2 regions of the Clostridium sp. USBA 49 genome follow, and region 2 is predicted to be linked to the other one. Evidence: predicted binding sites of a transcription regulator. Region 2 holds the regulator's gene; the other holds the start of a gene.
The links. Region 2 encodes Rex, which represses fermentation and respiration genes when NADH is low (regulators of the CRP and FNR family bind a similar motif). Its sites were predicted from a motif close to ATTGTTAANNNNTTAACAAT; they were not measured.
Positions count from the first base shown of each region.

Region 1: adhE (bifunctional acetaldehyde-CoA/alcohol dehydrogenase) is a predicted target of Rex. The motif match lies at 2,381-2,400, and genes of this name have one in related genera.

Region 1 is NZ_FUYD01000001.1:208,232-215,650, reverse strand. It holds gene rocF (arginase) at 1-628, opposite strand, end outside; gene greA (transcription elongation factor GreA) at 893-1,360, opposite strand; gene B5D11_RS00950 (hypothetical protein) at 1,568-2,062, shown strand; gene adhE (bifunctional acetaldehyde-CoA/alcohol dehydrogenase) at 2,558-5,182, shown strand; gene B5D11_RS00940 (CBS domain-containing protein) at 5,384-5,806, shown strand; gene B5D11_RS00935 (lactate utilization protein) at 5,825-6,466, shown strand; gene B5D11_RS00930 (3'-5' exonuclease) at 6,633-7,419, shown strand, end outside.
Region 2 is NZ_FUYD01000004.1:85,897-93,315, reverse strand. It holds gene abc-f (ribosomal protection-like ABC-F family protein) at 1-1,215, opposite strand, end outside; gene B5D11_RS05535 (redox-sensing transcriptional repressor Rex) at 1,645-2,286, shown strand; gene B5D11_RS05530 (iron-containing alcohol dehydrogenase) at 2,520-3,686, shown strand; gene B5D11_RS05525 (sulfide/dihydroorotate dehydrogenase-like FAD/NAD-binding protein) at 3,998-4,879, shown strand; gene gltA (NADPH-dependent glutamate synthase) at 4,903-6,291, shown strand; gene B5D11_RS05515 (DNA-3-methyladenine glycosylase family protein) at 6,646-7,419, shown strand, end outside.

The DNA.
Region 1 (7,419 bases), on a different contig from region 2:
CTTCGTTAACTACATGTTCAATACCATACTCATGAATTCTTTTTGCAGTATATACATGAAGATTTTCTTTTTTTATTAATTCATATTCACCTTTGTCTAGATCTCTTGCACCAATTATAAAAACATTTTCATTTTTTACTTTTGGACCTTTATAATAAACATCAACTAAATCTTTATATCCAAGGCCCATTGCTTTAGCTAAAGACATCCCATGTATATTGCCGCTTTCACTAGTTTCTTGCGTATTTATATCTCCATGAGCATCTATCCAAACAACTGCAGAATTATTATAAGCTCTGCTTGATCCTGCTACACTTCCAAGTCCTAAAGAATGATCTCCTCCAATTACAAAAGGGAAGCTATTACCTTTAATAGAAGAATACACAATATGTGCAAGATTATTGTTAACTTGTATTATTGGATCAAGATATTTCATATTTGGATGAGAAAAAAATTTATTACATTCTTTAACATTAGGAATAAAAAGATTTCCAAAATCAAAAACTCTATGATTATGTCTGCCTATTATTTCTACAACTTTTTTTTCGCGTAATTTATCAGGGCCATATTCTGGTCCATGTTTATCTGCTCCATAAAAAATAGGAACCCCTATTATAGCAACATCCATATTTAATACCACCTTATTATTTTATAAATTTATATTTTTAAAATAAGCTGTAAATTGACTTCTAGTATATAATTTTTTAAAGTATTTAAAAATTTACATTGCATTAATATATAGTGGCCAATTTTTAATAAAAATATTATTATATGAAATCATACTTTTATTATTTGTAATTTAAAAAATAATATTAATATAGATTATATTTATTTTTTATGTTGGATAGTATAAATATAAGAAGATCTTATATTTATTAAAATTTATTATTTATTACTTAGTTTCAATTTTTTCAATTTTTATAGTATATTCTCCTTCAGGAGAGTTTACTTTTAAAATTTCACCAACTTTATGTTTATATAAAACTTTTCCAAGAGGAGATTCTATACTTATCATATTGTTAAGAGGATCTGCTTCTACTGTTGTTACTATTTTAAATTCTTCTATTTCATCCTCCTTAAGAAATTTTACAGTTACTTTTTTACCTATACCAACTTCATCTTCTAAAGTATCATCTGATATAATTACAGCTGTTTTAATCATTCTTTCAAGATAACGAATTCTGCTTTCATTTCTTGCTCTGTCTCTTTTGGCTGCCTTGTATTCAAAATTTTCGCTTAAATCTCCTTGAGCTCTTGCTTCTTTAAGATCTTCATTTATTTTTTTTCTTACAACAACTTTTCTATATTCAATCTCTTCTTTAAGTTTATTTATAGCATCTAAAGTAAGTTTATTATGCAAAATAATCCCTCTTTCTTTTAAATTATAAAAATACTTATTATTTATTTTACATCATAGTAACATAATAAGTGAAAAATTTCCATATATAACAAAGTGCTATTACATTAAATCTATTTGGTAAATTTATATTAAAAAATTTTTTAATTTTTGCTATAATTGTATAAGTTATTATTTTATATAAATTTTTATGTTTAAGGAGAAAATCAAATGAAGATAGTGTATTTTAAAGTTAATATGAGTTTTGCATATACACATGCTCAGCTTATAAAAGGTGGGTGGAACGTAGAAGAAAAAGATAAATTTTATTATAAATTAAAAGGGAAGTTTAAGTATAATTATGTAATAAAAAGTTTTGGGAAAATAAAAGTTAGTGAAATTTATGGTATGGTAGAAGGCTGTGAAAAATTAAATTATGAAACAATTTCTGAATTTGATTTTGAAGAGAGCTGGCTTAAGCTTTGGAATAAAAGTTTTACACCAGACTCTGTAGAAATTATAATAAAAGAAAATATATTTGAAAAATTAATAGATATAGGATTTAAACCAGCAGTGTTTGGAGTAATTGAATATGTTAATAATGGTGAAAATTTAAGTTATTATTATCCTTCACCAGAAAATGAAAATTTTTATAAACTTGTAGATGATAACCCAGGCGATGTAATAAAATTTCCAATTAAATTAAAAAATTTTAATATTTTTTAATTTACAGACAAATAATTTATTTGTTAAAAATAAATTCAAATAAGAAATTTTTCTAATTAATATATGCAAAAAAAAACAGCTTAAATCGCTAAAATATAGCTGTTTTTTTGCTATTTATAGGTATGTTTTAGTTATTTAAATATTAAATTCAGAAAATGATTGTTAAAAAAAACACAATAATTAAAATGAAAAATCAAACAAAAACATATAACGTTTTCATAAAAATGATAATATATTAAAGAATAATACAATAAAAACTTTATATTTTTTTTTATTAATTCTATTGCTTTTTTATTAAAATAAATATATAATGTGAATGTAGTTAAAACTTTAACAAATTATATTGTAAATCATATATAGGATTTCTTTATGACAACTTGACTTATTAAAAATTTTAAATTGCAAAATTTAAAATTTTTAATAAATAAAATAAGTTAAGTTTAATATAGAAGCCTATAAAAAATAAATTAATTTAAATAAAAAGGAGGCTGTACTATGAAAGTTACTAATATGGAAGAACTAAAAATAAAAATTCAAGAAATTAAAGAAGCACAAAGAAAATTTGCAAATTATACACAAGAACAAGTAGATGAAATTTTTAGACAAGCAGCTATGGCAGCTAATAATGCAAGAATATATTTAGCCAAGATGGCAGTTGAAGAGACTGGTATGGGTATAGTCGAGGATAAGGTTATAAAAAACCATTTTGCATCCGAATATATATATAATCAATATAAAGATGAAAAGACTTGTGGAGTTATAGAAAAAGATGAATCATTTGGTATAGTAAAAGTAGCAGAACCTATAGGAGTTATTGCAGCTATAGTTCCAACTACAAATCCAACATCAACAGCAATATTTAAAGCTCTAATTGCTTTAAAAACAAGAAATGGAATAATATTTTCACCACATCCAAGAGCAAAAAAATCTACAATAGAAGCTGCTAAAATAGTTTTAGAAGCTGCTGTTAAAGCTGGAGCTCCAGAAGGAATTATAGGATGGATTGATGAACCAACAGTACAGCTTTCTCAAATGGTTATGAGTGAGGCAGATATAATACTTGCAACTGGCGGTCCAGGAATGGTTAAAGCTGCATATTCTTCAGGTAAACCTGCTATAGGAGTTGGAGCTGGTAACACTCCAGCAATTATAGATGAAACAGCACACATAAAGATGGCTGTAAGTTCTATACTTCTTTCAAAAACTTTTGATAATGGTGTTATATGTGCATCAGAACAAACAGTTATAGTAATGGATGAGGTTTATGATGAAGTTAAAGAAGAATTTATTGAAAGAGGAGCTTACTTCTTACAAGGAGAAGAACTGGATAAGGTAAGAAAAACTATATTCAAAAATGGAGCTTTAAATTCAGAAATAGTTGGACAACCTGCAACAAAAATAGCTGAACTTGCTGGAGTTAATGTTCCTGAAAATACTAAAGTTCTTATAGGAGAGGTTGAATCAGTAGAACTTGATGAGCCATTCTCACGCGAAAAGTTATCTCCAGTTCTTGGAATGTATAGAGTTTATAGCTTTGATGAAGCATTACAAAAGGCTGCAAGACTTATAGAACTTGGAGGATTTGGGCATACATCAGTTTTATATACAGATCAAGTTAAATGCAAAGACAGAATTGCTAAATTTGGTTCTGTAATGAAAACTGGTAGAACTATAATAAATATGCCTTCATCACAAGGTGCTATAGGAGATATATATAACTTTAAGTTAGCTCCATCTCTAACTCTTGGCTGCGGAAGCTGGGGAGGTAACTCTGTATCAGAAAATGTAGGAGTTAAACACTTATTAAATATTAAGAGTGTAGCTGAGAGGAGAGAAAATATGCTTTGGTTTAGAGTTCCTGAAAAAGTTTATTTTAAATATGGATGCCTTCCTGTAGCATTAAAAGAATTAAAAGATATGGGTAAGAAAAAGGCATTTATAGTAACAGATAAAGTTCTTTATGAATTAGGATTTGTAGATATAGTTACAAAAGTTCTTGAAGAAAATGGTATAGACTTTAAGATATTCTCTGATGTTGCACCAGATCCAACATTAGGAACTGCAAGAAAAGGTGCTGAAGAAATGAAGAGCTTTAAGCCAGATACAATAATAGCATTAGGCGGAGGCTCACCAATGGATGCAGCAAAAATAATGTGGGTATTATATGAACATCCAGAAGTAAGATTTGAAGATTTAGCAATGAGATTTATGGACATAAGAAAGAGAGTATATACATTCCCTAAAATGGGAGAAAAAGCTACAATGGTTGCTATTCCAACTTCAGCAGGAACAGGATCAGAAGTAACACCATTTGCAGTTATAACAGATGAAACAACAGGAGTAAAGTATCCATTAGCAGATTATGAATTAACACCAGATATGGCAATAGTAGATGCAGAACTTATGATGAAGATGCCAAAAGGATTAACAGCAGCATCAGGAATAGATGCTTTAACACATGCTATAGAAGCATATGTATCAGTGCTTGCGTCAGAGTATACAAATGGCCTTGCATTAGAAGCTATAAGATTAATATTTAAATATCTTCCACAAGCTTATAATGAAGGAACTACAAATGTAAAAGCAAGAGAAAAAATGGCACACGCATCAACAATGGCAGGAATGGCTTTTGCAAATGCTTTTCTAGGAGTATGTCATTCAATGGCGCATAAACTTGGAGCAATGCATCATATACCACATGGTGTTGCAAATGCTTTATTAATAGATGAAGTTATAAGATTTAATGCAGTAGATAATCCAAGAAAACAAGCTGCATTTCCACAATATAAATATCCAAATGCAAAGTGGAGATATGCTCAAATAGCAGATTATTTAAGACTTGGTGGAAATACTGAAGATGAAAAAATAGAAAGATTAATTGCAGCAATAGATGAATTAAAAGATAAAGTGAATATACCTAAAACAATTAAGGACGCTGGAGTTTCAGAAAGAAATTTCTATGCTACTTTAGATGAGATGTCAGAACAAGCTTTTGACGATCAATGTACTGGAGCAAATCCAAGATATCCTTTAATAAGTGAAATAAAACAAATGTATATAAATGCTTTTGAAGGTACTTTAGGGGAAAAAGATAAGTGTGAAGAAGATTTAAATCAGTAAATAAATTAATACATTCTTATAAATATTTTTTATTTTAATAAATAAAGGACAGTCTTAATTTAAGGTACTGTCCTTGAATTTTGTATAAAGTATTTGTTAATTTTTTGTATAATATTACAAAAACGATTATAAATATGTTAAAATAAAACTGTAACTGTAAATGGTTTCTAAAATTTTAAGGTATAGGAGAAGGAACATAATATGAATATAGCATTTTTTCTTACGCCTAAAAAAGATGTTATCTATGAAAATTTAAATTCTACAATGAGACAAGTTATAGAAAGAATGGAATATCATAGATATACAGCAATTCCTATTATTGATGATAAAGGAAGATATGTAGGCACTCTTACTGAAGGTGATTTACTTTGGAAACTTAAAAATACTCCAGAACTTAGTATTAAAGATACAAGTAGTATTAAAGTTTCTGATATAGAAAGAAGAGTTATTAATAAGCCTGTGTCTATAAATGCTGATATGGAGAGTTTGATTAATTTAGTAATAAATCAAAACTTTGTACCTGTTATAGATGATAATGGTATTTTTATTGGAATTATAAAAAGAAGTGATATTATAAATTACTTTTATAAATTTGTAGTAAAATCAAAAATTGCAGAGAAATAGATAGAAAGGAGAGCTTATATGGATAAACATTTAAAATTTGTTGAAGAACAAAGAATAAAAAGAACTATGGAAAATTTAGAGAAAAATAATATGGAAGCTTATTATGTAGAAGATGAAAAAGAAGCTTTAGAAAAAGTTAAAGAATTCATAAAAGAAGGGGATACTGTAGCTGTTGGAGGCTCTCAAACTCTTTTTGAAATTGGAATAATAGATTTTTTAAGGAATGGAAAATTTAATTTTTTAGATAGATACAAAGAAAATTTAAAAGCTGAAGATGTAAAAGATATTTATAGAAAAAGTTTTTTTGCTGATGCTTATTTTGTAAGTTCTAATGCAGTAACAGAAAGTGGAGAGCTTTATAATGTAGACGGTACTGGGAATAGAGTAGCTGCAATGCTTTATGGCCCTGATAAAGTTATTGTTATTGTTGGAGTTAATAAAATTGTTAAAGATTTAAATGAAGCTATAGAAAGGAAAAAAAGAATAGCTGGCCCTGCTAACAATAAAAGATTAAGTACAGAAACACCTTGTACAAAGATAGGAATGTGCGTAGATTGTAAAAATGAAACAAGAATTTGTAATGATTATGTACTTATAAAAAGGCAGAGAAATAAAGGTAGAATTAAAGTTATTATAGTAGGAAAAGAACTAGGATATTAATATAAATAATAAAAGTTATAAAAACATAAATTATAAAAATTGTCTTAAAACTGTCTTATTGACTATTTTAAGACAATTTTTATTAATTTTAAAATTTATTTAATCAGAACCATATTATTTTTGTTATAATATAAAGTATATTATTATAAAAATTGGGGGGAATTTTTTGAACTACGTAATTATAGATTTAGAATTTAATAATTTAGGAGAAATAACTGAGTTCTACCCTAAATTTTATGAAGAGAATGCAGAAGTTTTAGAATATAAATGTCCTAATGAAATAATTGAAATTGGTGCTATTAAATTAGATAGAACTATGAAAGAAATAGATAGATTTAAAACTTACATAAAACCAAGCATTTATAAAATACTTAATCCTAAAATTATAGAAATAACAGGTATTCATGAAGAAAATTTAAAAGATGGTATTCATTTTAAAGAAGCTTTAAAAAAGCTTGGCAAATTTATAGGAGAAAATTCAATTGTGTGTTCTTGGGCCAAAGATGATATAGCAGAACTTATAAGAAATGCAGATTATCATAATTACGGATCTATACCTTGGCTTAAAGAATATATTGATTTGCAGGAATATTGTACTAGAGTTTTAGCAGAAAAAAGATCTATAAGTTTAAAAAATGCGTTAAACAAATTAAAAATAAAGATGGTTGAAAAAGACTTACATGATGCTCTTAATGATGCCGTTTATACTGCAGAAGTTTTTAAAAGAATTTATAATGATAAAGCTGTTAAAAATTTTATAGTAAAAGACATAATAAATATGCCTTCTATAATGATAAAAGACTTGAAAAATTTTAAACTTGATGAAAAACAAACTGAATTAAAATGTCCTAAATGTGGAGAAAAAATTGAACTTGAATATCCATTGAAATTATTTAAATGGAGATTTATAGGATTAGGATTTTGTGATAAATGCAGAAGTAAAGTTATTCAAA
Region 2 (7,419 bases):
TGATTGTTCCTGATCGTAATAACCTATATTTACATTTTTACCAAGAACTTTTACACCATTATCTTGTGAAACTTTATCCATTATTATTTTAAAAAGAGTAGTTTTTCCACGACCGTTTTCACCAATAAGAGCTGTCTTTTCTCCTCTTTTTATATCCATATTTAAATTATAAAAAAGTTTTTTATCACCATAACTTTTGCTCAAATTTTCAATATGAAGAACATCATTACCAGATTTAATCTGAGTTTCAAATTTAATTTTAGAGGCTTTTAAAATAGCATCAGGAGGAGCTATTTTTTCCATTTTTTCTAAAGCTTTTTCTCTGCTTTCAGCCGCTTTTATGCTTTTTTCTCTGTTGAATGAACGATATTTTTCTATTATTTCTTCTTGCCTTTTAATTTCAGCTTGCTGCAGAGAATATGCCTTTAACTGAATTTCATAATTTTTCTTTTTCTGTTCTACAAAGAAAGTATAATTACCATTATAAGTATTTATATGTCCATTTATCATTTCCAGAGTTTTTGTAGTTATAGAGTCTAAGAAAAATCTATCATGAGATATTATTATAATTGTACCTTTATAAGATTTTAGATATTCTTCTAGCCATTCAATAGCATCTAAATCAAGATGATTAGTAGGTTCATCAAGAAAAAGTATATCAGGACTCTCAAGAAGAAGTTTGCAAAGAGCAACTCTTGTCTTTTGACCTCCACTTAATATATTTATGTTTTTATTAAAATCTTCTTCATTAAACCCCAAACCTTTTAATATTTTGCTAATTTCTCCCTTATATGTGTAACCTCCACGATTATTATAAATATCAGATAATGTTGTATATTGTTCTATTATTTTTTTATGATATTCTTCTTTAGACCTATCGTAAGGTTCATTTAGTTTTATCTCAAGTTCTTTAATTCTATTTTCCAATTCTATCAAATCTTTAAATACTTTTAATAATTCTTCATATATAGTATTGTTATTTTCAAGAGAAAGGTGTTGAGAAAGGTAGCCAATTTTTTTATTTTTATCTATAAAAATTTCTCCGCTATCTGCTTCAAGTTCACCTGCTAAAATTTTAAAAAGAGTAGTTTTACCTGCACCGTTAGCTCCTATTAAACCTACTTTTTCTCCTTCATTTATATTAAAAGTAACTTTATCTATAATTACATTTATACCATAACTTTTATGAATATCTTTACAACTTAAAACTATCATTTTTTCACCTTCCTAAAATGTTTTGTTAAATTTAATGTTATATTTTGTTTCTAAAAAATATATTTTCATAAAATTTAAAGGCTTTGATATTTATATCTTTAAAAAATAAGTATAATATTAAATGATAAAATACTTGATTTGTGAAACCAAGCATTAATAAATATTAAAAATGAATTTGAATATTGTGATAATGTAAAAGAATATAATCAAAATGTATTTTAAATATATTTTATATTTAAAAATAATATTTAATAACAAATTTGTATGTATACATAATATACATAATTTATATTCTACTATGAATGTAAATTTTTTTGTAGTATTAATTATAACAAAGATGTTTTAAACTTTAGAAATATGTTAAAATATTGACAGTAAATATAATTTAAGTCATACTATTAATGTATAGATAAAAAGAGAGGTGCGGTTATGGAAAAGAAAAAAAGCAATATATCAATGGCAGTTATTAAAAGGTTGCCAAAATATCATAGATATTTGCAAGAATTGATGAAAAATGATGTTGATAGAATATCATCTAAAGAACTTGGTGAAAAAATAGGATTTACAGCGTCCCAAATAAGACAAGATCTAAATTGTTTTGGAGATTTTGGCCAGCAGGGATATGGATATAATGTAAAAGATTTATATAATGAAATAAGTGATATATTAGGACTTACTAGATCTTACAACACAGTTATTATAGGTGCAGGTAATATAGGTCAAGCTATTGCAAATTATACAAGATTTGAAAAATTAGGATTTTCTTTAAAAGGAATTTTTGATGCAAATCCAAAATTAATAGGTATTAAAATAAGAGACGTAGAAATTGATGATATAGATAATTTACCTGATTTTCTTAAAAATAACAAAATAGATATAGGAATAATATGTGTACCTAAAGCAAGTGCACAAAAAATATGTGATACTCTTGTAGAAGGTGGAGTTAAAGGAATTTGGAATTTTGCACCAACTGATTTAGTAGTTCCAGAAAATGTTGTAGTTGAAAATGTTCATTTAAGCGAACATCTTATGACTCTTACTTATTTATTAAAAGATAAAAGTGATAAATAATTGTTAATATAATGTCATTTAATTAATTGTTTAAAACCAATATTTGTATAATTTAATAAATCAAAAGCCATATATATATAAAAAGATTTTTTCTAATTTTATCTATGGCTTTTGATTTTTTTATACTTTTAACAAATATTTCATAAATAGTACTTTTATAAGAAAGTAAAATGTGTTAGAATAAAATTGTTAAAAAAATATCAATCAAATATAAAAAACAGGAGGAATGCTAGATGAATAGATTTACTTTACCAAGAGATATTTATTTTGGGAAAAATTCTCTAGAAGCTTTAAAAACATTAAAAGGTAAAAAGGCAGTTGTAGTTACCGGCGGAAGTTCTATGAGAAAATTTGGTTTTTTAGATAAAACCATATCTTATTTAAAAGAAGGTGGATTTGAAATTAAACTTATAGAGGGAGTTGAACCTGATCCGTCTGTTGAAACAGTTATGAAAGGTGCAAAGATTATGAGAGAATTTGAGCCTGATTGGATAGTAGCAATAGGTGGAGGTTCTCCAATAGATGCAGCTAAAGCTATGTGGATATTTTATGAATATCCAGATTTTACTTTTGAACAAGCAGTAGTTCCTTTTGGAATTCCAGAATTAAGACAAAAAGCAAAATTTGCTGCTATACCATCTACAAGTGGTACAGCAACAGAAGTTACAGCTTTTTCAGTTATAACCGATTATAAAACTGAAATAAAATATCCGTTGGCTGATTTTAATTTAACCCCAGATGTAGCTATAGTAGATCCATCTTTGGCAGAAACAATGCCAGCAAAGCTTACAGCACATACTGGAATGGACGCATTAACTCATGCTATTGAAGCTTATGTTGCTTCATTAAAATCTGCCTTTTCAGATCCACTTGCAATGCAGGCTATTACTATGATTAAGGAAAATTTAATAAAATCATTTTATGGTGATAAAAAATCTAGAGAAGAAATGCATATTGCTCAATGCTTAGCTGGTATGGCTTTTTCTAATGCATTACTTGGAATAACTCATAGTATGGCACATAAAAGTGGAGCTGTATTTCATATTCCTCATGGATGTGCAAATGCTATATATCTTCCTTATGTTATAGACTTTAATAAAAAAGTTTGTAAAGATAGATATGCACAAATAGCTAAAAATATTGGACTTTCTGGTAACACAGAAGATGAATTAGTAGATTCTTTAACTAATATGATTAGAGAAATGAATAAAGAAATGAGCATTCCTCAAACTTTAAAAGAATATGGAATAAGTGAAAAAGATTTTTATGCAAATGTAGATAGAATAGCTGAAAATGCTGTTAAGGACGCATGTACAGGATCAAATCCAAGAGAAATATCAAATGAAGAAATGAAAGAACTTTTTATTTGTACATTTGAAGGGAAAAAAGTAAATTTTTAAAATAATTTTAATAAAAAGCTCTCTTGCATAGTAATGCTTGAGAGTTTTAATTTTAAAAACTTATATAAATATAATGATATAAAAATTAATAATTATACAAAATTATTAATTTTTATACTTTTTTTATAATTATTAATGAAATATTTTGATAATATGATATAATAATTAATAATTAAATTTTGTTATATATTTAATAGAGTAACTAAATGAAATTTGAGAATTTGTTTATATTATTTATTAAAATTTTTTAAAAATTAAATACTACATTTATTCAAAAAATTTTTTAAAAATTATATACAGGAGGATTAATAATGTACAAAATTGTAAACAAAAGAATATTAGCGCCCAATATATATCTTATGGATGTAGAAGCTGAAAGATTAGCTAAATCTGCTAAACCAGGACAATTTTTAATAGTTAAAATGACCGAAAAGGGAGAAAGAATTCCTCTTACAATATGTGATTATGATGATAGAAAAGGGACAGTAACTATAGTTTTTCAAAGCATTGGGAAATCTACTAAAGAAATGGCTAAGTATGAAGTAGGAGATAGTTTTTCAGATGTTGTTGGTCCTCTTGGACAGCCTTCAGAATTAGTGCATGAAGACTTGGATACTTTAAAAAATAAAAATATTATATTTATTGCTGGTGGAGTTGGAACGGCTCCAGTATATCCTCAGGTTAAGTGGCTTAATGAAAGAGGAATAAAAGCAGATGTTATTATAGGATGTAAATCTAAAGAATTTTTAATATTAGAAGATGAAATGAAAAATGTGGCAGGAAATGTTTATGTAGCAACTGATGATGGTTCTTACGGTTTTAAAGGTATGGTTACAGATCTTCTTAAAAATTTAATACAAAATGAAGGAAAACATTATGATTTAGTTGTAGCTATAGGACCTATGATAATGATGAAGTTTGTAGCTAAACTTACAAAAGAATTAGGAATAAAAACTGTTGTAAGTTTAAACACAATAATGGTAGATGGAACTGGAATGTGTGGAGCTTGCAGGGTTACTGTTGGTGGTGAAACTAAATTTGCATGTGTTGATGGACCAGAATTTGATGGTCATCTTATAGATTTTGATGAAGCTATTAGAAGACAGACTATGTATAAAAATGAAGAATTACAGGTAGAATTTAAAAAAGAGCATCATAAAAATGGAAATGCTGGCTGTGGATGCTGTGATTAACAGACTTAGAGGGGGAAGTATAAATGAACAGAATGAAAAGAGTACCAATTAAAGAACAAGACCCAAAGGTTAGAGTTAAAAATTTTGAAGAAGTTTGTTTAGGATATACTAAAGAAGAAGCTATGGAAGAAGCAGCAAGATGTTTAAATTGTAAAAATCCTATGTGTGTAACACAGTGCCCTGTAACTATAGAAATACCTAAATTTATACAACATGTTAAAAATGGAGAATTTGAAGAAGCGGCTAAAGTTATAGCAAGACAAAGTTCTCTTCCTGCAGTATGTGGGAGAGTATGTCCTCAGGAAACTCAATGCGAAGGAAAGTGTATACTTGGAATTAAAGGAGAACCTGTTGCAATAGGAAAACTTGAAAGATTTGTAGCTGATTGGTCAAGAGAAAACAATATAGATTTAACTGAAACTGAACCTAAGAAAGGCAAAAAAGTTGCAGTCATAGGAAGTGGACCTGCAGGACTTACATGTGCAGGGGATTTAGCAAAAATGGGTTATGATGTAACTATATTTGAAGCACTTCATGAACCAGGAGGAGTTTTAGTTTATGGAATACCAGAGTTTAGGCTTCCAAAGGATACTGTGGTTAAACATGAAATAGATAATGTTAAAAAGCTTGGAGTAAAAATAGAGACAAATGTAATTGTAGGAAAAACAATTACTATAGACGAACTTTTGGAAGAAGAAGGATTTGATGCTGTATTTATAGGTTCTGGAGCAGGGCTTCCAAAGTTTATGGGAATACCAGGAGAAAATTCTAATGGAGTGTTTTCAGCTAATGAGTTTTTAACAAGAACAAACCTTATGAAAGCTTTTAGAGAAGATTATGATACACCAATAAAAATTGGTAAAAAAGTAGCCGTAGTAGGCGGAGGAAATGTTGCTATGGATGCAGCAAGAACGGCTTTAAGATTAGGGGCTGAGGTTCATATAGTATATAGACGTTCAGAATCAGAACTTCCAGCAAGAGTTGAAGAAGTACATCATGCTAAAGAAGAAGGAGTTATATTTGATCTTCTTACTAATCCAGTAGAAATATTATCAGATGAAAAAGGCTGGGTTAAAGGTATGAAATGCATCAAAATGGAGCTAGGTGAACCAGATGCTTCAGGAAGAAGAAAACCTGTAGAGGTAAAAGGATCAGAATTTATTATGGATGTAGATACTGTAATAATGTCACTTGGTACTTCTCCAAATCCACTTATAGCTTCAACGACTAAAGGATTAAAAATAAACAATAGAAAATGCATAATAGCTCAAGAGGAAACAGGACTTACTACAAGAGAAAGAGTATATGCAGGTGGAGATGCAGTAACTGGTGCAGCTACAGTAATACTTGCTATGGGAGCAGGTAAAAAAGCTGCAAAAGCTATAAATGAATTTTTATCAAATAACAATTAATAATTATATAAAATATACCGATATATAAGTTTAAAAATTTATGTATCGGTATATTTTTATTAAGTAAATGTAATCACATAAACACATAAATAATAAATTCATATTAAGTAATTTAATATCTCTACAGTACTAGATTATAGGTTTATAATTACATAAATATTTATGTTAAGTATATGTTATACATTTAACATAAAAACTATATTATCATTATGTAAAGTGAATTGTAATATAAAATTTTTATTAATTATATGTTAAACAAAATAATTTAATTTATATTGAAAATGCTAAATTTATGGTATATATTAAAAACAAAAGATAAAAATTAAACTATAATATGTCTAGAGGAGAAAAATAATGGCTGATTTTGACAGTGTAAAAGAATTTGATAAAGGTATAATAATTAAAAATGTCAAAAATTTTGAACTCAATCATATTTTTGATTGTGGACAATGTTTTAGATGGCATAAAGAAGAAAATGGAAACTATATTGGAGTAGCTTTTAATAAAGTATTAGAAATAGAAAAAAAAGATAATGATATAATTATATATAATACAAATGAAGATGAATTTAATAAAATTTGGGTAGAGTATTTTGATCTTAATAGAGACTATGGTAAAATAAAAAAAATTTTAAGTAAAGATCCATTACTAAAAATTGCAGTAGAGTATGGGTATGGTATAAGAATTCTTAAACAAGATCCTTTTGAGATTGTAGTATCTTTTATAATTTCTGCCAATAACAGAATACCAATGATAAAAAAGACAATCGAAAATATTAGCAAAAACTTAGGGAATGCAATAGATTATAAAGGAAAAACTTATTATACTTTTCCATCTATAGAAGAACTTCATAAAGCTTCTATGGAGGACATAGAAGCTTGTGGTGCAGGTTTTAGAGCTAAATATATATATGATACAGTAGATAAAATATACAAAAGTCAAAAATATGAATATAATAAAAATTACGATTTAGATTTTATAAAAAATCAAGAAGATGATATATGCCATAGTATGCTCCAAAATTTCAGCGGAATAGGTCCTAAAGTTGCAGACTGTATTATGCTTTTTTCTATGAATAAGCTTTCAGCTTTTCCTGTAGATGTATGGGTAAAGAGAGCTATGCAGCAT